3 regions of the Nocardioides campestrisoli genome follow, and region 1 is predicted to be linked to each of the others. Evidence: predicted binding sites of a transcription regulator. Region 1 holds the regulator's gene; each other region holds the start of a gene.
The links. Region 1 encodes LexA, which represses DNA repair genes until DNA is damaged. Its sites were predicted from a motif close to TCGAACANNTGTTCGA; they were not measured.
Positions count from the first base shown of each region.

Region 2: the regulator LexA is predicted to act here: its motif matches at 3,375-3,390, upstream of H8838_RS19220 (HNH endonuclease signature motif containing protein).
Region 3: the regulator LexA is predicted to act here: its motif matches at 4,278-4,293, upstream of H8838_RS19275 (HNH endonuclease signature motif containing protein).

Region 1 is NZ_CP061768.1:3,365,438-3,372,729, forward strand. Features, by position in the region: gene H8838_RS15795 (vitamin B12-dependent ribonucleotide reductase) at 1-892, opposite strand, end outside; gene nrdR (transcriptional regulator NrdR) at 1,050-1,517, opposite strand; gene H8838_RS15805 (hypothetical protein) at 1,857-2,231, shown strand; gene H8838_RS15810 (LysM peptidoglycan-binding domain-containing protein) at 2,354-2,782, opposite strand; gene H8838_RS15815 (GNAT family N-acetyltransferase) at 3,079-3,870, shown strand; gene lexA (transcriptional repressor LexA) at 3,963-4,691, shown strand; gene H8838_RS15825 (sulfotransferase family 2 domain-containing protein) at 4,721-5,482, shown strand; gene H8838_RS15830 (ATP-dependent DNA helicase) at 5,476-7,292, opposite strand, start outside.
Region 2 is NZ_CP061768.1:4,061,052-4,068,343, reverse strand. Features, by position in the region: gene H8838_RS19235 (RNA polymerase sigma factor) at 1-738, shown strand, start outside; gene H8838_RS19230 (GNAT family N-acetyltransferase) at 787-1,371, shown strand; gene H8838_RS19225 (DUF1648 domain-containing protein) at 1,368-1,865, opposite strand; gene H8838_RS19220 (HNH endonuclease signature motif containing protein) at 1,939-3,264, opposite strand; gene H8838_RS19215 (ABC transporter ATP-binding protein) at 3,478-4,098, shown strand; gene H8838_RS19210 (DUF6297 family protein) at 4,095-5,600, shown strand; gene H8838_RS19205 (cytochrome P450) at 5,620-7,005, shown strand; gene H8838_RS19200 (MBL fold metallo-hydrolase) at 7,115-7,292, shown strand, end outside.
Region 3 is NZ_CP061768.1:4,072,362-4,079,653, reverse strand. Features, by position in the region: gene H8838_RS19290 (TetR/AcrR family transcriptional regulator) at 1-233, opposite strand, end outside; gene H8838_RS19285 (FAD-binding protein) at 291-1,988, shown strand; gene H8838_RS19280 (NAD-dependent epimerase/dehydratase family protein) at 1,961-2,836, opposite strand; gene H8838_RS19275 (HNH endonuclease signature motif containing protein) at 2,906-4,234, opposite strand; gene H8838_RS19270 (GNAT family N-acetyltransferase) at 4,335-4,910, shown strand; gene H8838_RS19265 (dihydrolipoyl dehydrogenase family protein) at 4,976-6,331, opposite strand; gene H8838_RS19260 (VOC family protein) at 6,445-7,002, opposite strand; gene H8838_RS19255 (AraC family transcriptional regulator) at 7,070-7,292, shown strand, end outside.

The DNA of each region.
Region 1 (7,292 bases):
CGCGCAGCCCGAACTCACGGCCGTCCTCGACCGCGCGCATGAACTCGTCGCTGACCCGCACCGAGTTGTTGGCGTTCTGGTACTGCACGGAGGTGATGTCCTTGCCGCCCAGGTCCATGTCGAACCCGGCGTCGCGCAGGGCGCGGATCTTGTCCTCCTCGCGCGCCTTGGTCTCGACGAACTCGACGATGTCGGGGTGGTCGACGTCCAGGACGACCATCTTGGCCGCACGACGCGTGGCGCCGCCCGACTTGATGGTGCCCGCGGAGGCGTCCGCGCCGCGCATGAAGGAGACCGGACCGGAGGCGGTGCCACCCGAGGAGAGCAGCTCCTTGGAGGAGCGGATGCGGGAGAGGTTGAGGCCGGCGCCAGAGCCGCCCTTGAAGATGAACCCCTCCTCCTTGTACCAGTTGAGGATCGAGTCCATCGAGTCGTCGACGCTGAGGATGAAGCACGCGGACACCTGCTGGGGAGAGGAGGTGCCGACGTTGAACCAGACCGGGGAGTTGAAGGAGAAGTACTGGTTGACGAGCAGCCAGGTGAGCTCGTGCTCGAAGATCTCCGCGTCCTCGTCGGCCGCGAAGTAGCCGTGCTCCTTGCCCGCCTTGGTGTAGGTGTGCACCACGCGGTCGATCAGCTGCTTGAGGCTCCACTCACGCGCGTCGGTGCCGACCGCGCCACGGAAGTACTTCGTGGTGACGATGGTCGACGCGTTGACGCTCCAGAAGTCGGGGAACTCCACTCCGCGCTGCTCGAAGACGGTCTCGCCGGTCTTCCAGTTGGTCTGGACGACGTCGCGTCGCTCCCAGTTGATCGCGTCGTAGGGGTGCGTGCCCGCCGTGCTGAAGACGCGCTGCATCTTCAGACCCCCCTTGTTCACCGTCTTCGTCATGCGGATCTCCTCAGTCCTGGCTTCGTTGCGTCGGTCTGGCGCGTGTTCGGTCTTGCTGGTCGTACGTCGTACGTCGTGCTCTGGGTGTTGCTGGGTGCTCCTGGGGTGGAGCGCCCGGCACGCAGCTTCCCCACTACGTGCCGGGCGGATCGTGGGCCTATCCCGTCGGGACGGGCAGCGGGCGCTCTGCGCGCAGCATGGCGATCTCCGCCTCGAAGTCCTCCGCGCTCTCGAAGGCGCGGTAGACGGAGGCGAACCGCAGGTAGGCGACCTCGTCGAGCTCGCGCAGCGGGGCCAGGATCGCCAGGCCCACCTCGTGGGCCGGCACCTCGGCGACCCCCTCGCTGCGCAGGGCGTCCTCGACGGCCTGGCCGAGGCAGGCGAGCTGGTCCTCGGTGACCGGACGACCCTTGCACGCCTTGCGCACGCCGTGGATCGCCTTGTCGCGGGTGAAGGGCTCGGTGGCGCCGGAGCGCTTGAGGACCAGCAGCTGCATCTGCTCGACGGTGCTGAACCGCTTGCCACAGCTCTGGCAGGTACGCCGGCGGCGGATCTGGCCGCCGTCGTCGGAGACCCGGGAGTCGAGGACCCGCGTGTCGGTGTGCCGGCAGTGCGGACAGTGCATGGGGTCTCCCTCCCTGGGTGAAGTCCGGGCACGCTGAAGAACACCCTGCTAAGGGTTCAACGCCTGTGGACGAGTGTCTGATTCCTGTGGATGAAACGGTTCTCGCTGTGGGGTCCGGGGAAGTCTCTGTGGACTAGATGTGGAGAACCACAACGGTGTAAGTACTAGATGTAGTGGTAACCGTACGTCGCCGACACCACGGGTGCAAGCCGAACGGCCCAACACGCCGAGGCTGTTTTTCACCACCTCCGCTCCCCCGGCAAAGCCGCAGGTCAGGGGCGTGGCGGGCGACCGAAGCGCTCTGGACCACCGTCGCGACGCACCTGTCACAATGAGGAGGTGGCGACCGGGAAGCGTGCTGGAGCGAGGCGAGCGGCGCCCAGGCGTTCCGGCCCCTCGGTCAACACCAGCATCGCCGCGCTGGCAGCGGGGATCACCGCCTGCGTAGTCGCCTGGGGATACCTCGTCTACACGGCCATCGACTTCGGCACCTCCGCCCGGAGCGGGAGCTCGACCGGATGGGCGCTGCTGGCACTGGCCTCGCTCGGCGCGATGGCGTGCCTCTTCGTCGGGCTCCTGCTCGCCTCCCGGCTCAGCGCAGCGCTGGGGCTGGCGCGCAACCCCGCGCAGGGCGGGGACGAGGACACCGAGGAGCCCACACCCGGCCCCCAGCCGCCGCCCCGGAAGCCCGGCGGACGACGCGCCGCCCGCTGACCAGAGACGAAGAGGCGGGGCCCGCAGGCCCCGCCTCTCCTCTTCCCCGCTCCGCCGGCCGGGGTCGAGTCGACCGGCGGAAGCTATTCAGTTGTGGGTCTGTGAGATGAGCGATCCGGGCGTCAGCCCTCGAGCGGGACGCGGAGCTCCTGGCCCAGCATCACCACGCTCGAGTCGAGCGCGTTGAGCTGCTCGATCTCGTTCATCACCGCGCGCACGTCGCCGTCGTCGGCGATCTCGGCCGCGATCCCCCACAGGGTGTCGCCCTCGTCGACCATGACGACCTGCGTCGCGGGCGCGACGCCCTCCTTGTCGGTCGCCACCGAGACGGCGCCGAAGACGACGCCGGCGACCAGCACGGCGACCAGCGAGGTGAGGAAGACGACCAGACGACCGCGGCGGGTGAGCCGCACGGAGCCCTGTTGGCGACGAGCCTCAGGCCGCACCGCGCCGCGCTGGACGGGCACGGCGGGCGCCGGACCGCAGGCGGCCGGGCGCAGCTCGTGCACCGTCGCGAGGCGGACGGGGTGCTCGAGGGTCATGGTGCTCATCTGGGACCTCCTGGGGAAGTGGCGGTCAGCCGGTGGATCGCTGTCGACCTGATGTCTAGTCGCGACCTCCGACAGTCCTGCTGGGAGCGACTGGCGGGATGGTCTCGATCAGACGTTCGATCGAACACATGTGCGACGTTAGAGCACCTGTTCGAACGAATCAAGCATCTGGGCGAACAACTGTTCGAAGGGCGTGTCGCACCGACACCGGCTACGCGGGGCCCCCGGCCATGACACAGGGGATGTCACCAGTTTGAGGCATGCGGGCCGTTGGTCCCGCGCATAGCGTCCTGCACATGCGCGATCTCCTGACCACCCCCATGGAGACCATCGAGGCCGACCTCGCGGCCTTCCATGCCGCGGTGTCGAAGTCCCCGGTCTTTACGACCAGCGACGAGCCGGACGCCACGGTCTACTGGTCCCACCTGCCGCTGGCCGCGTGCAACGTGATCGCCACGGCGCGGATCGCCTCCGCCGACGTGCCCACGCGGGTCCCCGAGCTGCTGGAGCCGTTCCGGCAGCGTGGCCTGCCGTTCCAGTGGGTGACCACCCCGGAGACCACCACCCCGGCCTTGGAGGCGACGCTGGCCCAGGCCGGGCTGACGCCGCACCAGGCGCCGGCGATGCACGTCAACCTCGAGCACCCGATCGACCCGCTGACTCCCGAGCACGTCTACATCGACGTGGCCTGGCCCGACCACACCGAGCCCGCCGCCGCGACGATCTTCGCCGGTCTCGGCCTCTCGGCCTCGGCCAGCGCGAGCCACCTCGGCTTCCTGGACACGCTCGACCCGGCCGACCACCAGTTCTTCGTGGCTCGCAGCATGTTCACCGGCGAGCCGCAGGGGGCCGGCAGCTCCCACCGTCGCGACGGCAGCGTCATGTTCGGGAACGTGACGACGCTGGCCCAGGCCCGCGGGCGCGGGATCGAGCACGCGCTCACCGGCACGATGATGAACCGGGCCCGGGAGACCGGTGCCGGCACGGCCACCGTGATCGGCACCGACTCGACGTACCAGGCGCTGGTGGCACTGGGCTTCCGCACCGGCTTCGAGCTGGTCACCTGGGGCTGGACGCCGGAGGACTGACGACACGCGGTCTTCGAACACCTGTTTGAAGTAGGCCTGCTGGAGCACTACGGTGAGGGCACGAGCCCGCACCACCCCCAGGAGGCACCAGGATGGCGAAGACGCGCGAGACCAGCGGCAAGGTCGTGCCGATGCCGGACGGTCCTCCGGACGCCACCGGGCTGACCCCGCGCCAGCAGCGCATCCTCTCCACCATCAAGGACTCCTTCGAGCAGCGCGGCTACCCGCCGAGCATGCGCGAGATCGGCCAGGCGGTCGGGCTGACCAGCTCGAGCAGCGTCGCGCACCAGCTCAAGGTGCTGGAGGAGAAGGGCTACCTCAAGCGCGACCCCAACCGGCCCCGCGCCCTCGAGGTCTTCCTGCCCGAGATGATGGCCGCCCGGCGGGCGATGGGCAACGCCGACGAGGCGAGCGTGGACCCCACGGGGATCGGCGACTCGATGCCCGCCGCGCAGTACGTCCCCGTCGTGGGCCGGATCGCCGCGGGCGGGCCGATCCTCGCCGAGGAGCGGGTCGAGGACGTCTTCCCGCTGCCCAAGCAGCTGGTCGGCGACGGCACCCTGTTCCTGCTCGAGGTCTCGGGCGACTCGATGATCGATGCGGCCATCTGCCACGGCGACTACGTGGTGATCCGCCAGCAGCCGGAGGCCGCCAACGGAGAGATCGTCGCGGCGATGATCGACGGCGAGGCCACGGTCAAGACCTTCCAGCGCAAGGACGGCCAGGTCTGGCTGCTCCCCCACAACGACGCCTACGAGCCGATCGACGGCACGCACGCCACGATCCTGGGCAAGGTCACGGCGGTCCTGCGCCGGATGTGAGGGTCGTCGCTCGTGTAGCCTCACCGGCGATGCGCCGAAGCCGACGAGACCAGCACGACCGCGGGCGCGGGTCCCGCGGAGAGCCACCGGCGCCCCCGGCACCCGAGCTCTTCCGGACCCGGCCCGACGACCGGTTCAAGCTGACCGCCGACGCCTCCACCCTGGTCCGCGACCTCGGTGAGCGGAGCGCCGAGACGGGCTGGCTCTCCCCGCTCGGCTACAACCTGACCATCAGCCACAGCCACCGGTTCGTCTGGTACCGGGTGGCCAAGGTGGCCACCCGCACGGTCCGGCACCACTTCGCCGCGCACTCGGTGACGATGGACGTCGACCACGCCATGCGGATCCACTACCCGACGTCGACGTTCTCGGACTACTTCAAGTTCGCCTTCGTCCGGGACCCGCTGGACCGGTTCGTCTCCGCGTGGCACGACAAGGTCGTCAACCACAACTACTTCCGGTTCGACGCCGCGACGTACAAGCGGATGCAGGACGTCGTGGAGTTCGCGCGGTGGGTGAGCACCCAGGACCTGGCCGCGGTGCCCGGCACCGACCAGCACCTGGCCCTGCAGACCAGGCTCGTCGACCTCAGCCAGGTGGACTTCGTCGGGCGGCTGGAGTCCTTCGACCGGGACTTCGCCGAGGTCTGCGAGCAGGTGGGCGCCCCCGCGGTGCCGGCGAACCCGCAGAACCAGACCGCCGCCCCCGGACAGCGCCGGGAGGCCTCGGCCGAGCTGGAGAAGTGGGTGCGCCGGATGTACCGGCGCGACTACCAGATCCTCGGCTACTGAGCCGAGGCCGCGAGCCGGCTCAGCGCCTTGCGCACCACCTGCGGGTCCGTCGTCGTCCACATCGGCGGCAGGCTCGCCTTGAGGAAACCGCCGTAGCGAGCCGTCGCGAGCCGGGAGTCCAGGATGGCGACCACCCCACGGTCCGACGTGGTGCGGATCAGTCGCCCGGCACCCTGGGCCAGCAGCAGCGCCGCGTGCGTGGCGGCCACCTGCATGAACCCGTTGCCACCGGCCCGGTCCGCCGCGCGCTGCCGGGCCGACATCAGCGGGTCGTCGGGCCGCGGGAACGGGATCCGGTCGATCAGCACCAGCTGACAGGTGTCGCCCGGCACGTCGAGGCCCTGCCACAGGCTCAGCGTCCCGAACAGGCAGGTGTGCGGGTCCTCGACGAACTGCCGGGAGAGCTCGGGGAGCTGAGCCTCCCCCTGGACCAGCGTGGTCAGGTGCGGCAGCCGCTCGCGCACCACCTCGGCCGCGGCCTCCGCCGCCCGCCGGGAGGAGAAGAGACCCAGCGCGCGACCCCCCGCCGCGTCGACCAGGTCGACGATCTCGTCCAGGTGCGCGGGGCCGAGCCCGTCCCGTCCCGGCGGGGGAAGCTGTCGCGCCAGGTAGAGGATGCCCTGGCGGCCGTAGTCGAACGGCGAGCCGACGTCGAGACCGCGCCACGGCAGGGCCTTGTCGTCGGCGGCCTGGGGCGCCCCGGTGTCGATCCGCTCCGAGGGCTTGAGCCCCACGCTGCCGGCCACCGAGCTGAAGTCGCCGCCGAGCATCAGGGTGGCGGAGGTGAAGACCACCGTCTTGTCGGTGAGCAGCCGATCGCGCATCTGCGCCCACACCTGCAGCGGCGCCACCGCCAACCGGGCGGGCATCCGCTCCCGGGCCTCGTTGAGCCACAGCACGTCGGCGTCGCTGCCCGCGGCCATCCGCTCGGCGGTGACGAAGACCTCCTGGGCCAGCCCCTTGGCCTGGGTTCGGGCGGCGTCCGCGTCCTTGGCGGCCTTGTCCTCCTTGCCGAACGCCGAGACCACCGCGCGTGCGGCGTCCCGGACCAGCACGAGGGCGTCGCTGAGCTGCTCGCTCGCGGAGTCGATCCGCCCGCCGGGGGTCATCGCCAGCGCGTCGGCGAGCGCCTCGGCAGCGTCGGCCAGGTCATCGGCCGGGTGGGAGGTGCTGGTCTGGTCCTCGACGAAGCGGGAGGCCCGGCGGGCCGCCCGCTCGACGTCGGCGACGCTCAGCTCGTCGGTGGCCGCCTGCGTGACCCGCGCGGTCAGCTCGTGCGCCTCGTCGATGACCACCACGTCGTACTCCGGGATCATCGGCACCCCCTCGATCGCGTCGATCGCGAGCAGCGAGTGGTTGGTGACGATCAGGTGGGACTGGGCCGCCTTCTCCTTGGCCCGCTCCGCGAAGCACTCCTGGGCGAAGGCGCAGCGGGCCGCGCCCAGGCACTCGCGGTGGTTGACGCTGACCTGGCGCCAGGTCCGGTCGGTGTGCCGGGGCGCGTGGTCGCGCTCCCCCGTGCCGCCCTGCTCGGACTCCTTCTCCGCCCAGGCGCGCAGCTCGAGCACCTCGGCGCCCATCGAGCCCGCGGGCACGTCGACCAGCACGCCCTGCTCGTCGGGCACACCCTCGCGCACCCGGTGCAGACAGGCGTAGTTGGAGCGCCCCTTGAGCACCGCGTACGACGCGTCGAGCCGGTCCCCGACCGCCTCGACCAGCCGCGGGATGTCCCGCTCGACCAGCTGGTGCTGGAGCGCCAGGGTGGCGGTGGCGACCACCACCCTGGTGTCGTGCAGGAGGCTCGGGACCA
Region 2 (7,292 bases), 700 kb from region 1:
CGGGTGCCCGACGACGCGGAGCTCCCGGACCGGCTGGGCGGCGTGCTGGCCACCCTCTACCTGGTCTTCAACGAGGGGTACCTGCCGCGCCACGGCGACCAGCCGGTGCGCACCGACCTGTGCGCGGAGGCGATCCGGCTGACCCGGGTGCTGCGGGTGCTGATGCCCGACGAGCCCGAGGTGATGGGGCTGCTGGCGCTGATGCTGCTCACCGAGGCGCGCCGCCCGGCCCGCGTGGTCGACGGCCGGCTGGTGCCCCTGGCCGAGCAGGACCGCACCCGGTGGGACCACGCCCTCGTCGCCGAGGGGCACGCGCTGGTCCGCGAGTGCCTGCGCCGCAACCACGCCGGGCTCAGCCATCCCGGCCACCACCAGCTGCACGCCGCGATCAACGCCGTGCACACCGACGCGGCGACCGCCGAGGAGACGGACTGGTCGCAGCTGCGCGCCCTCTACGACCAGCTGTACGCCGTCACCCCGACCCCGGTGGTCGCGCTCAACCGGGCGCTGGTGGTCGCCGAGCTCGACGGACCCGAAGCCGGGCTGGACCGGGTAGACGAGCTGGCGGGTGCCCTCCCGTCGTACCAGCCGTGGCACGTCGCCCGCGCCGACCTGCTGCGCCGGCTGGGGCGAACCGAGGAGGCGCGAGCCGCGTACGACCGGGCGATCGCGATGACCGAGAACGAGGCCGAGCAGGCGTTCCTGCGCGGACGTCGCGACGGGGGCGAGCGCGGCTGAGGGGAAAAGCGCTGGGCGAGCCGGCCGCACCGGACTAGCGTCCGAGGCATGGACGACCTGGACCCGGAGCCTCGACCGGCTGTGCCCGCCCCCGCCGACCTGGTGGTCCGCGCCGAGGAGCCGGACGATGCCGCCGCGGTCGACGCCGTGGTCGCCGACGCGTTCCGGGGAGCCCCCTACTCCGCGCCGCCGTCCTCGCCCGGGGGTCCGCCTGGCGAGGTGGACCTGCTGCGGCTGCTCCGGCGCGACGAGGGCTGGCTGCCGGAGCTGGCCCTCGTGGCTGAGGTCGACGGGCAGATCGTCGGCCAGGTGGTCTGCACCCGGGCGCACGTGGACGAGGTGCCGGTGCTCGGGCTGGGCCCGGTCTCGGTGCTGCCCGCCCACCAGTCCCAGGGGATCGGTGCGGCGCTGATCCGCGAGGTCGTGCGGCGGGCCGAGCAGAGCGGCGAGACGCTCGTCGGGCTGGTGGGTGACCCCGCCTACTACGGCCGTTTCGGCTTCGTGCCTGCCCACGAGCTCGGCGTCGAGTCGCCGGTCACGGAGTACGGAGACCTCTTCCAGGCGCTCGCGCTCGCGGGACGCCCGCATCCCCGGGGTCGGTTCAGGTACGCCGCCGCGTTCGACGCGTTCTAGCCGACGCGCAGCATCCGGACGATCCCGACGACCGGCGCGGCGAGCACGAGCACGAGTCCCGCGCATGAGATCGCCAGCCCGGTGCTCTGGGAGGGGGACGCGGAGGCGCTCGACGTCGCGCCCAGCACGATCCCCAGGAACACGGTCGACAAGCCGACCCCGGTCCACGACATCATCCGGGAGGACTCGAGGTGCAGGACGGCTCGGTTCTGGTCGGTGACCTCCCGCGGGTAGCTGTGCCACTGCGGCCGCCGGGCGAGGAGTGTCGTTCCCGCCAGCAGCCCGACCCAGAGCGCGAGCAGGACCAGCAGTGCCCATCGAGGACCCCAGTCGTCCGGCTCGCCGCTGGCGCCGAAGTGCGTGGGCACCTCGCCCAGGTCGCCGTACCGGAGCAGCAGCACCATGGCCCCGGCCGCCAGCAGCACCCAGGCGATCACCTCGAGGGTCCGGGGAGGTGGCGGCTGCGACGGGTCGTCGGGCGCTGCGGTGGTCATGGGGCGCGAGCATGCCACGCAGCACCGGCTGGGGCAGCGAGGGTGTGTCGGTCGTCGGGCGCCGCACCCTCCCTCACCGCCGCCTGCGGAACCGGACGTCGCCGTCCGGCATCCGGGTGGTGGTGTAGCCGGGATCGTGGGCCCGGTGGTGGTGCCAGGAGCAGAGGAACTCCAGGTCGGCCAGGTCCGAGCCGCCGCCGGCGGCCCAGGGATCGCGGGCGTGGTGAGCCTCGCACCAGGTGGACGGGATCGAGCAGCCCTCGGCCCCGCAGGTGTGCTGGGTCAGGGTCTTGGCGTCCCGTTGCTGCACGGTGAAGAACCGCGTTGCTCGACCCAGGTCCAGCGGCACCGAGTCGGAGCCCAGCACGGCGGGGACGATCTGGGCCTGGCAGGCCATCCGCCTCGCCGCGGCGGTGGAGATGGTGGTCACGTCGTCCCCGTTGCTGAGGATCGAGCCGGTGCCCAGGCCGGTGCGCAGGGCCTCCAGCCCGATCGTCACCAGCACCCGGGTGGCGGAGCCGCCGTGCACCGGCATCCGCGCCGGGTCGGCGGCCTCGAGGAAGGCGCAGAAGGCCAGGCCGTGCAGCCGGTCCTGCGGGAGCCGCTCGCCCGTCGACGGGTCCCGGTGCCCGAATGCTCCCAGCCCGGTGGCGGCACCCGTCGCCTTGCCATCGTCCTGCTTCGGTGAGGTCCAGGAGTCGAGGAACGTCCGGAACCTCGCGGCCACGTGGTCCGGGATCCGGCCCTTCACCTCCGTCGAGCCGTCGCCGCGGCGCTGCAGGGTCAGCCGGGTCGCCGCGTGCGCCCGCCGCTCGGCCCGTTCGAGCAGCTTGCGCTCGTGCTCGTCGTACGTCTCCGGGGCGACGACCTGGAGGATCTTCGCGCCCAGGGCGGCCAGCTGCGCCGGACCGAAGGTGGCCGCGTCCGCGACCAGCCGCGCCTCGGCCCGGTCCAGCACCTCGGTCGGCACCTCCTCGCCAGGCAGGGGGTCGATAACCAGCGCGTCCAGGGCCCTCACGATCACCCGTGCCTGAGCCAGGTTGACCGAGCCGTCGGCCAGACCCGCCCCGACCCGCAGCCACCGCTCGGCCACGGCACCGGCCAACCGCTCCGCGGCCCTGGCAGGACCGAACCCGGAGCGGGTCCGGCTGGCCAGCCACTCGGCGGCCGACCGCGCGCCGTCGGCCTCGGTCGCGCCCGCCGGCACGCCGGCGGCCCGGATCACCCGCATCCGGAGCGACTCCATCCGGTCGCCGAGGCGGGACAGCTCGAGCATGGCCTCACGCTGGGCCCGCTCGGAGAGGTAGTCCGGGTCGGCGTCCTTCGCCAGGTCGAGCGCCCCGGAGATCAGCGCCACCGCCTGCGTGATCGGGTGCTCGCTGCCAGCCTGCTGCCACATCCCAGGACCCCCGTCCCCGACGCCGTACCGGAGCCCGATGCTCCGACACAGATGAGTCAATCGGCCGCCACCGACAGAACGGCACCACATGACCGGCCTGGTCTCGAACCGTGGACGTATGTTCGAAAAAAGTCCGATGGGTCGCGACTGCCGCCCATCCACAGCGTCGGGACCCCGTGCCCGCACGCCCGTTCCCTGCCCTAGGCTCTGCGCGTGCTGACGGTGCGGGGGCTGACCAAGGAGTTCGGCGGACGACGCGTGCTCGAGGGCGTCGACCTCGACGTCGCCGAGGGTGAGGTGGTCGCGCTCGTGGGCCCCAACGGGGCCGGCAAGACCACCCTCATGCGTTGCCTCGTCGGGATCGAGGAGCCGGAGGACGGCGAGGTGCTGCTCGACGACCGGCCGCTCGACACTCGCGAGGCCGACGTCCGCGGCGACGTGCTGGCACTGCTCGACGACAGCGCCTGGTTCCCCGACCTCACCGTGCTCGAGCACCTCGACCTGCTCGCCCGCGCCGACAGCGTGGTCGACCCCACGGAGGTCGCGCGCGCCGCGCTGGTCGACGTCGGGCTGACCGGGGTGGCCGACCAGGTGCCCGGCACGCTCAGCTCCGGACAGAAGCAGCGGCTCTCCCTGGCCGTCGCGCTGGTCCGGCCGTGGCGGCTGCTGCTGGTCGACGAGCCGGAGCAGCGGCTCGACACCGCCGGCCGCGCGTGGCTGGGTGAGTGGTTGGGCCTGCAGGCGGCCGAGGGTCGCTCGGTGCTGATGGCGTGCCACTCCGAGGACCTGGTGGCGGCCTCCGGCGCCCGGGTCGTCGTGGTCAGCGGCGGATGACCTCCCTCGACGCCACCCGGGACCGGGGCGGCGACGACGTCGCCGCCCGCGAGGCGGCGCGCGCCCTCGCGGTCGCCCGCTCCCGAGCCTCGGAGGCCGGCGAGAGGTTCGCCGACCTCTACGTCTGGATCTTCAGCACCGCGCTGATCACCGTGTGGATCCTCTCCTTCGCCCGGGAGACCTTCACCGGACGCACGTGCAGCGCCGGCGCGTGCGCGGTGCAGGACCACCCGGCGTACGCCGCCCTCGCAGTCGTCTGCCTGGGCCTCGGCGCGCTGCTGCTCGCCCTCGGGGCGGCGGGTCCGGTCTCCGCGGAGCGGGCCACCGCCCGCTGGCTGCTCACCACGACCGCGGACCGGGCGGTGCTGCTCCGGGGCCCGTTCGGCGCGGCGGTCACCGGCGGGGCGTTCGGCGGGGTGGTCGTCGGGCTGCTGGCGGCGATGGCCGCGCAGGGCGGTGGTCTCGAGCCCGCCCCGCTCGCCGCCGGGGCCGCCCTCGGCGCCGTCGTCGGTGCCCTGGTCCCGCTCGCGCTGCTGCCCGCCCAGACGGCGCGGCCGTGGGGCCGGGCGCCGGGCACCCTCCCGGCCGGTCTGCTCGGCGGGGTCGGTCTCGCCCTGCTCAGCTGGGTGCTGCTCGGCGGGGCCGGGCTGCCGGAGTCCCCGGCGCTCACGGCCGACGGAGTGGTCGCCGCCGCCTGGGTGGCCGCGGGCGTGCTCGCGCTGGTGCTGGTCGCCGGTCTCGCCCTCACCCTGCGCACTGCCGGCCGCCTCGCCGAGCTCTCTGACGCCCAGCTGGCCCGGGGCCGGGAGGTGGTCGACGCGGTCGCGGACTCCGCCCTGATGCTCGACGCCTCCCCGCTCACCGGGCTCCAGCGCCGCCGCGCCGACCAGCGCCGCGGCCGGCACCCGTCCCGTCCGTTGCGCGGCCGTGGCGGGCTCGCGTTCCTGGTCGCCGACGCCCGGCAGGTGCGCCGGCGCTGGCGCGCGGTCGCTGTCACCTTCCTGGCCGTGCCGTTCGTGCTGGTGGCGGGCGAGGGGTTCGGGTACGGCGCCGCCATCCTCGCCGCGACCGCCGTCGTCGCCTGGGCGGGTCGGCAGGCCGGGGCGGGCCTGCGCACCTGGCTCGGGTCGCGCGGGCTGCGCCGCTCGGTGCGCGCCGCCCCCTGGACGGTGACGCTGGCGCTCACCGCCGCGCCGACGCTGGCGTGCGCGCTGGTCGCCGTGCCGGCGGTGCTGCTGGTCGACGGTCCCTGGTGGGGCGGGGTGCACCTGGCGGTCGCCGGACTGGCCGCGACGATGCGCGCCGCCGACCCGCCGCCGGTCGAGCTGGGCGCGGTGATCAGCACGCCCGCGGGGGCGCTGCCCACCGGGCTGATCTTCTCGGTGCTGCACGGGCCGGACCTGGCGCTGCTGCTCGGACTGGCGCTGGTGCTCGTCGGCGAGCCGTACGTCGTGGTGACGGCGCTGGCCGCGTTGGGACGACAGGTGGTCAAGGAGCGCTGAGCGGGCCACACTGGCTGGCGTGTCGTCCACTGCCGCGAAGCCCTCGCCCGCTCGCTCCGGGCCCGTCCAGGCCGTCTCCGCCCTGACTCGCCGGATCCCCGCCGGGCTGCGCCCGACCCGGGCGATCCACTGGGGTGTCTCCGAGGGGCTGCCCCGGTTCGCGCTGCGTACCTCGGCGCGCCGCGGCGACCTGCAGGGCCGGCTGGTGGTCGCCACCAACCAGCCGGACCCGGCCCCCGCGTGGCAGGTGATCGAGGACATCCGCGCCCGAGGACCGCTGCCGCGCACGGCGTTCGGCCGGGTCACCGCCCGGCACGCGGTGGTCCGCGAGGTGCTCAGCAGCCCCGCCTTCGCCGCCGGCGTACCAGGCCCGGCGCAGCCTTGGCTGGTCCGGCTCCGCGACTGGGCGGCGCCCGACACCCTCCATCCCATGCATCCGCCGTCCTTGCTGGTCACCGAGCCGCCGGACCACGTCCGCTACCGCAAGCTGGTCACCCGGGTCTTCACCGCGCGGGCGGTCGAGCGGCTCCGGGACCGGACCGAGGAGATCGCCGCGGGCCTGCTCGACGACCTGGCCGCGCGGGCGGGCGACGGCCCGGTGGACCTGGTCGAGCACTACTGCGCCCCGCTGCCGGTGGCGGTGATCTGCGAGGTGCTCGGGGTGCCGGAGGACCAGCACAGCAAGGTGCTGGAGATGGGCACCGCCGCGGCCGCGAGCCTGGACATGGGCCTGCCCTGGTCGGAGTACCGGCAGGTCGACACGGCGCTGGCCGCCTTCGACACCTGGCTGAGCGACCACCTGCGCCTGCTGCGGAGCCGGCCCGGCGACGACCTGATGAGCCAGCTGGTGCGCGCCCAGGACGACGGCGTGGGGCTGAGCGAGCAGGAGCTGAAGGCGACCGCCGGGCTGGTGCTGGCCGCCGGCTTCGAGACCACGGTCAACCTGCTCGGCAACGCGGTGGTGTTGCTGCGGGAGAACCCCGAGCAGCTCGCGGTCCTGCGCGAGGACCCGTCGTGGTGGGGCAACGCGGTGGAGGAGGCACTGCGGGTGGATCCGCCGGTGCTGCTCACCGCGCGCACCTGCCGCGAGGAGACGACCGTGGCGGGCGTGTCGGTCAGCCCCGGGATGCTGGTCGCCACCGTGCTCGGCGGGGCCAACCGGGACCCGGAGGTCTTTGCCGACCCGACTCGGTTCGACGTGAAACGTGCCAACGCCCGCGAGCACCTCTCGTTCTCCGCCGGCCGGCACCACTGCCTGGGCGCCTCGCTGGCCCGGATGGAGGGGGAGGTCGGGCTGCGGGCGCTCTTCGACCGGTTCCCCGACCTGCAGCTCGCGCCCGGCGCCGTACGTCGTCCCACCCGGATCCTGCGCGGCTACCACCGGCTGCCCGTCGTCCTGGCCTGACGGCGACTCCCCGGGGGGAACTGCCAGTTCCTGACGGTTGCCACGGTCAGGAAGTGCGAGTTTCACCGGGGCCCCGGTGAAACCGCCACCCCCCGGGTACCTCCGAATCGTGGACAACCTCACCTTCGTCGGGACCGCGACGACCCTGCTCCGGCTGGGTTCCTTCACGGTGCTGACCGACCCGAACTTCCTGCACCGCGGGCAGCGGGCCTACCTCGGCAAGGGGCTCTGGTCGAAGCGACTGACCGAGCCGTCGATGCAGCCGGGTGACCTCCCACCGTTGGACG
Region 3 (7,292 bases), 710 kb from region 1:
CGGTAGAGCACGCCCTGCCCGACCCCCGCCTCGCGGGCGATCGCGTTCAGCGGCACGTGGTAGCCGCGCTCGGCGAAGAGCCTCCGAGCGGCCCGGAGGATCGCCGCGCGGTTCTCCGCAGCCGCGGCCGGACCGCGGTTGTGCTCCCGCGGCTGGGGCTGTCGGGCCGGACGTCGCGGAGGAAGCTGCGCGGACGGCTGGTCGCGCTTGTCTTCGGGGGGGCAGGGAGGCATGCTGGGCAGTCTACGAACCGGACAACGTTGTCCGGTTGGTCGAGGAGGAGAGCCGAGATGACCAGCACCGAGATGAGCAGCACCGAGATGAGCAGCACCAGCAGCTTTGACCACACCTACGACGTCGTCGTGGTCGGGACCGGCGCCGCGGGGTTCGCGACCGCGCTGGCCGCCACCGACGAGGGGCTGAGCGTCCTGATGGTGGAGAGCACCGCCAAGTGGGGCGGCAACACCGCCATGTCCGGCGGCGGGATGTGGATGCCGAACAACCCGCTGATGCGTCGCGACGGTGTCGGGGACTCCCGCCAGGAGGCGCTGGCCTACCTGGAGGCGACCGTCGGCGAGGAGGGGCGGTCCACCTCGCGTGAGCGCAAGGAGGCGTTCGTCGACGGCATCGACGACTTCGTCGAGACCGTGGAGAAGTACGGCGTGGAGCTGGTCCGCGCCCCCGACTACGCCGACTACTACCCCGAGCTGCCGGGCGGCAAGATCGGCCGCGGGCTCGAGGTCAAGCCCTTCGACCTCAAGCGGATCGGTGACTGGTGGAAGTGCTGCCAGGCCCCGGCCGGCCTCCCGGTCAAGACCGACGACGTCTGGCTGCTGGGTCGCTCCTGGGTGACCGTCTCCGGCGCCACGCGCGGCGCCCAGCTCGTCGGCCGCGCCCTGAGCGGCGTCGTGCGTGGCAAGAAGCTAGCCGGCATCGGTGCCGGGTTCGCCTCGGCGATGCTCGACGTCGTGGTCCAGCGCAACGGCGCCGAGCTGTGGCTCGAGTCGCCGCTCGAGGACCTGGTGATCGAGGACGACCGGGTCGTCGGCGTGCGGCTCACCCGCGGTGGGCGCCCGGTCACCGTGCGGGCGACCCGCGGCGTGATGCTCGCCGCCGGCGGCTTCGACCACAACAAGGAGATGCGCCGCAAGCACCACGGCATCGACGGCTCGCCGTCGGGCGCCCCCGGCAACCTCGGCGCCCCGATCGAGATCGCCGCCCGCGCCGGTGCGGCGCTCGAGCTGATGGACGACGCCTGGTGGGGCGCCTCGATCGCGCCGGTCGGCGACGGGGAGAGCCCTGCCTTCATCGTGAGCGAGCGGTCCTTCCCCTACTCGATCATCGTCGACTCGCGCGGCGACCGGTTCGCCAACGAGTCCGAGTCCTACGTCGACCTCGGGCACCACATGCTCGAGCACGACAAGGACGGGACGTACTGGATGATCAGCGACCGCCGGCACGCCCGTCGCTACCTGCGCACCTATGCCATGGACCCGCGCAAGAACAAGGAGATGGTCGAGGCCGGGATCATGGTCAAGGCCGACTCGATCGACGAGCTCGCGCGCAAGCTGAAGATCGACCCGGCCCGGCTGGGGTCCACGGTGGAGCGGTTCAACGGCTTCGCCCGCTCGGGGGTCGACGGTGATTTCGGTCGCGGCAACTCGGCGTACGACCGCTACTACGGCGACCCGACCGTGCGCCCCAACCCGTGCCTGGGCCCGCTGGAGAAGGGTCCGTTCACGGCGTTCAAGGTCGTCATCGGCGACCTCGGCACCAAGGGTGGCGTGGTCACCGACACCGAGGGCCGGGCGCTGCGCGAGGACGGCTCGGTGATCGAGGGGCTCTACTCCGCGGGCAACAACTCCGCGTCGGTGATGGGTCGGACCTACCCCGGTCCCGGCTCGACCATCGGCCCCGCCGTGGTCTTCGGGATGCGCGCCGGCCGGGACATGGCCAAGGCTCAGGTGGCGGTGCCCAGCGCCGGGTAGTCCCGGTAGCCCTCCCGGTAGCTCGGGTAGGCCGGCTCCCAGCCGGTCGCCCGGAGCCGGGCGTTGGAGAGGCGCTTGCCGTGCCGGTGGGGGACCGACGGCTTCGGCGGGCGGGGGCCGCCGATCCGCTGGGCGAGGTACGCCGCGACCTCGCCCAGCACGGCCGGCTCGTCGTCGGTGCCGACGTAGAGGGGCCCCGGCGCGACCGGCCGGGTGAGCAGGTGGACCACCGCCTCCGCGGCGTCGTCTCGGTGCAGGCGGTTGGTCCACCGGTCCGGGTCGGTGACCTTCCCCGAGAGCACCTGGTCGGCGAACCGGCTGGGTCCGCGCCCGTAGAGCCCGGAGAGCCGGAGCACGGTGCCGTGCGGCACGCGCTGGAGGAAGAGCCGCTCGGCCTCCAGGAGCATCCGCCCCGGTCCGTCGGCCGGGCGGGCGTGCGTCGACTCGTCGACCAGCTCACCCTCGGCCACCACCCCGTAGACCGCGGTGGAGGAGACCAGGACGGCCCGCCGCGGGATCGCCCCGACGGCCTCGAGCCCGTCGAGCGCGTAGCCCAGGCCCTCGACGTACGTCGACCGGTAGGCCTCCTCGCTGCGTGGGCGCGCGGTGAGCGCGACCACGAGGTGTTCGAGGTCCATCGGAGGCAGGGCGGGTGGTCCGGCGGTGAGGTCGGCCGCGATCCCCTCCAGGGGCGGGGGGACGAGGTCGGCGCGCCGCCGGAGCGCCACGACGCGCTGTCCGCGGGCGGCCAGCCGGAACCCGATGCTGGTGCCCAGGTCCCCGCAGCCCACGAGCAGGGCGTCGGCGCCGGTGGCCGGGGATCCGGTCTGGGTCGGCTCGGAGGGCATGGCGCCACGGTACGTCGGGCGGTCACACCGGCCCTCTCGGCGCCGGCCTGCTGGTCTCTGCTCATCGGCCTACCGCCGCCGGTGGAAGCGCACGTCGCCGTTGGCCAGGCGCTTCGTCAGGTAGTCGGGGTCGTGGGCGCGGTGGTGGTGCCAGGGGCAGAGGTGCGTCAGGTCGGCCTGGTCGGTCGTGCCGCCGCGGCACCAGGGATCGCGGCCGTGGTGGGCCTCGCACATGGTGGCCGGCACCGAGCAGCCGATCGTGCGGCAGGTGGGGTGTTCCAGGGCCGTCTTGAGGCGCTGTCCGCGGGTGAAGAGCCGGCTGCTCCGCCCGAGGTCGAAGACCTCGGAGTCGGTGCCCAGGACCGCCGGGATGATCGTGGCCTGGCAGGCCAGGCGGCGCGCCTCGCCCGCGGTGATCCGGGAGGTGTCGGCCGGCGCGCCGAGCGTGGTGGCCTCCCCGAGCCCGGTCCTCAGCGTCTCCAGGTCGACGGTGACGACCAGGCTGGTCGCGGAGCCGCCGTGCAGCGGCATGACCTCCGCGGGCAGACACTCCAGCAGCGCGCAGAACGCCTGTCCCTGCACCCGGTCGAAGGGGAGCTTGATCCCGGTGGCCGGGTCGACGATCCCCCGCCCTGGGGTCCATCGGGGCCCGGCAGCGGTGCGCGGCGCGGTGAAGGCGTCGAGGTAGGTCTTGAGCCGGGTGGCCAGCGCCTCGGGGATCCGGGCGTGCACGTCGGTCGAGCCGTCGCCGCGGCGGCGCATCGTGAGCCTGGTGGCCGCTCCGGCCCGGCGCTCCGCAGCCTCGAGGCGGCGGCGTTCGGTCTCGTCGGCCACCTCGGGCGCCACGGTGCTGAGGATCTTCCCCCCGAGGGTGCGGAGCTCGCCCGGGGAGTGCAGCGCGGCCAGCTCGATCAGCCGGGCCTCCGCCAGCCCCAGGACCTCGGCGGAGACCGGCTCGCCCTGACCGTCGGGCACTCCCCGGGAGTCGGTCCCGACCGAGGCCAGGTCGTCCAGGCAGCGGATGATCACCCTGGCCTGCGCGACGGCGACCTCGCCGGACTGCACCGCGGCGCCGGTCGCCTGCCAGGTGTGGGCCAGCCCGCCCGCCAGCCGCTGGGCGCCGGACGCGGTGCCGCGGTCCATCCGGGCGTGCGCGGCGAGCCAGGCGGCCGCGTCCCGTTCGCCGGTGAGGCCGGCCAGGTCGCCGGCGCTGTCGAGGACCCGGAGCCAGACCGCCTCCACCTGGGCGCGAGCCCGTGCGAGCTCGAGCAGCGCCGTCCGCTTCTGCGTGGTCGTCATGAACGCCGGGTCCACGCGGTCGACCTCCCGCACCGCGGCGAGCACCGTGTCGGCACACCTCAGCACGGGGTGCGCGGAATCGGCGGTGGTCCAGGTCATGGATCGAAACTAGCGCCGGGCGCCGACACTGTGCTGACGTTATCCACACACCTGTTCGAACGAGACGGGGTAGGCTGACGAGCACGAGAGAGGAGGACCGATGACGATCGAGGTGAAGCCTGCGACCCTGAGCAGGTTCGACGACGTGGCGACCATGCTCGGACCCAAGAGGCCCGATGCCAACGTCTGCTGGTGCCTGAGCCACCGGATCGACTCGAAGACCAACCGTGAGCTGGCCGGGACCGCGCGTCGCGACGCGATGCGCGACCTCTGCGCCCGCAAGGTCTCCCCGGGCGTGCTGGCCTACGACGGGGACGAGGTGGTCGGCTGGGCGGCCGTCGCGCCGCGTGCCGACCTGCCGGTCGCGAGGTCGACGAGGATCAAGCCCATCGACGACCTGCCGGTCTGGTCGGTGATCTGCGTCCGGGTCCGGCCCGGGCACCGCGGCCAGGGCATCTCCCACCACCTGCTCGCCGGTGCCGTGGCGTACGCCGCCGAACAGGGCGCGCCGGCCGTCGAGGGCTACCCCGTGGACAACGACGGCCAGAAGGTCGACCTGACGATGGCGTTCGTCGGCACCCGCAGGCTCTTCGAGGACGGCGGGTTCACGCTGGCGGCGCGCACCGACGCCGTCGCGGGCGGCTTCCCACGCGTGGTGATGCGCCGACCGGTCTGACCGAGCGGGGCTACTCCGGCACCGGTCGACCGCGCACGGACTTCGGGCCTCAGCGCCGCAGCCACTCAGTCCAGCAGCCCCTCCAGGGCCGGCACGAAGCCCTCGCTGTACGTCGGGAACTGCGGGACGTGGTCGAGGAGCCGGTCGATCGGGATCGCTGCCCCGATGGCGAGCGCCGCCTGATGGATCCACTCGCTCGCCTGCGGCGCGACAGCCCAGGCTCCGACGAGCAGGTCCGTGTCCGCGTCGGCGACCAGGCCCAGCCAGGCGCCGGTCGGCTCCTCCTCGTAGGTCCAGGGGCGCGCCAGCGCGGCGGTGAGATCGACCTGCGAGGTGCGGACGCGTCGACCCCCGGCCACCGCCTGCTCCTCGGTCATGCCGACGGCGGCGATCTCCGGATGGCCGAAGACGACGCGGGGAACACTGTCGTACCTCGCGGTCCGCGGGCGTCCCAGGATCGCCGCGGTGGCGATGCGCGCCTGGTACTTCGCCACGTGCGTGAACATCGCCGTCCCGGTGACGTCGCCGACGCCCCAGACGCCTGCGCCGGCATGGCAGTGCTCGTCCACGGCGAGGGCACCGTGCCCGTCGAGGGTGACCTCCAGCTCCTCCAGGCCCAGGCCCTCGGTCCGAGGACGCCGGCCGGTGGCCAGGACGAGGACATCTGCGGTCAGCACGCTGCCGTCGTCCAGCACGAGCGAGCTGTCGGCGCCGTCCTTGAAGGCGCGGACCGGTCCCGCTCCGAGGCGCAGGTCGATCCCCCGGGCGCGGAGGTGCTCGGCCGCCAGCTCGCCGACGCGCGGCTCCTCGCGCCGCAGCAGGCGGGGTCCTCGTCCCACCAGCGTGACCTGCGCGCCGTACCCGGCGAGGTACTGGGCCACCTCCACGGCGACCGCGCTCGCCCCGATGACGACGACCCGGCCGGGGACCTGCTCGAAGCCGGTCGCCTCCCGGTTGGTCCACACGGTGCACTCGTCGAGCCCCTCGATCTCCGGGACGACCGAACGGGAGCCGGTCGCCACGATGACGTGCTGCGTGACCAGGCGGCGTCCGTCGACCTCCACCACACCCGGACCGGCGATCCGGGCCTCGCCCCGCACCACCGTGGCGCCCTGGTCCTCGTAGCCGGCGACCTGCTTGGCGTCGTCGAGGTGCCGCACCATGGCGTCCCGCCACTGCCGAGCGGCCTCCCAGTCGAGGGGAGGTGTGGTGACCCCGGGGGCGGCCGCCGCCTGGAGCGCGAGCTCCACGGGACGCAGCAGGGTCTTCGACGGGATGCACGCCCAGTAGCCGCACTCGCCGCCGATCAGCTCTCGTTCCACGACGGCGACCCTCTTGCCCGCCTGCAGCAGGCGGGTGGCTGCGACCTCCCCGCCAGGACCCATGCCGATCACCACGGCGTCGTACGCGTCGTCCGTCATGCCCTGCTCCTCTCGCGTGCCTGCCCGGTCGATCTCCACTCTCAGGCCCGACGCCCCACCTCGTCGAGGGTGCTGACGACGAACACCCGGCCGCATCCCCGCGCGGGGGCGTCTCAGCCCTGCTGCGCCGCCCACTCCGCGACCCGGGCCGCGCTCTCCTCCTCCGACAGGTCCTCCACCCGGGTCATGATCGACCAGCGCACCCCGAACGGGTCGCGGATGCTGGCGAACCGGTCGCCCGAGACGAACGTGCTCACCGGCTCGCGGATCGTCGCGCCCGCCTCCTCCGCCCGAGCGACGAGCGCGTCGACGTCGGCGCAGTAGAGCCCGAGCGCGTAGCAGTCGTCCTCGCCCGCCGGCGGGGCGACCAGGTGGTAGTCGGGGCTGGGCTCACCGAGCTGGATCCGGCCGTGCCCGAGGTCGAGGTCGGCGTGCACGACTACCCCGTCCATCTCCGTGACGTCGACGACCCTCGCGCCGAAGACGTCGCGGTAGAAGTCGAGCGCGGCCCGGGCGTCCGGGACGGCGAGGAACGGCGTCACGCTGGTGTAGCCGTGCGGGACCCCGCGGTCGGTGTGCTTGCCGGAAGCGGCGCCCGGGATGCCCTGTGCTGTCTGTGTGGTCTGGGCTGTCGGTGTCGTCTGGTCGGTCTGGTCCTGTGTCGAGTTCATGGGATCCACGCTAGGAAGGCGCGGGCCGCCCTGGCTTGGAGATACACGACAGCCCTAGGGTCGATCGGTGACCACCGACGACGCCGGGGAGCCGGGCGGGAAGCGGGCGGACCGGGCCGCCGACGGCCGGGGCATCCTCTACCCCGCCGCGCTGCCCACCTTCCACCGCGAGCCGGCCGCGGAGCCCCTCGCGACCTGGGTCCGGTGGTTCTGGATCCCGGAGTGGGACCTGGCGCCCGGCCGGGTCTCCCGGCAGCACGTCATCGCGTTCCCGGCCTCCAACCTGGTGG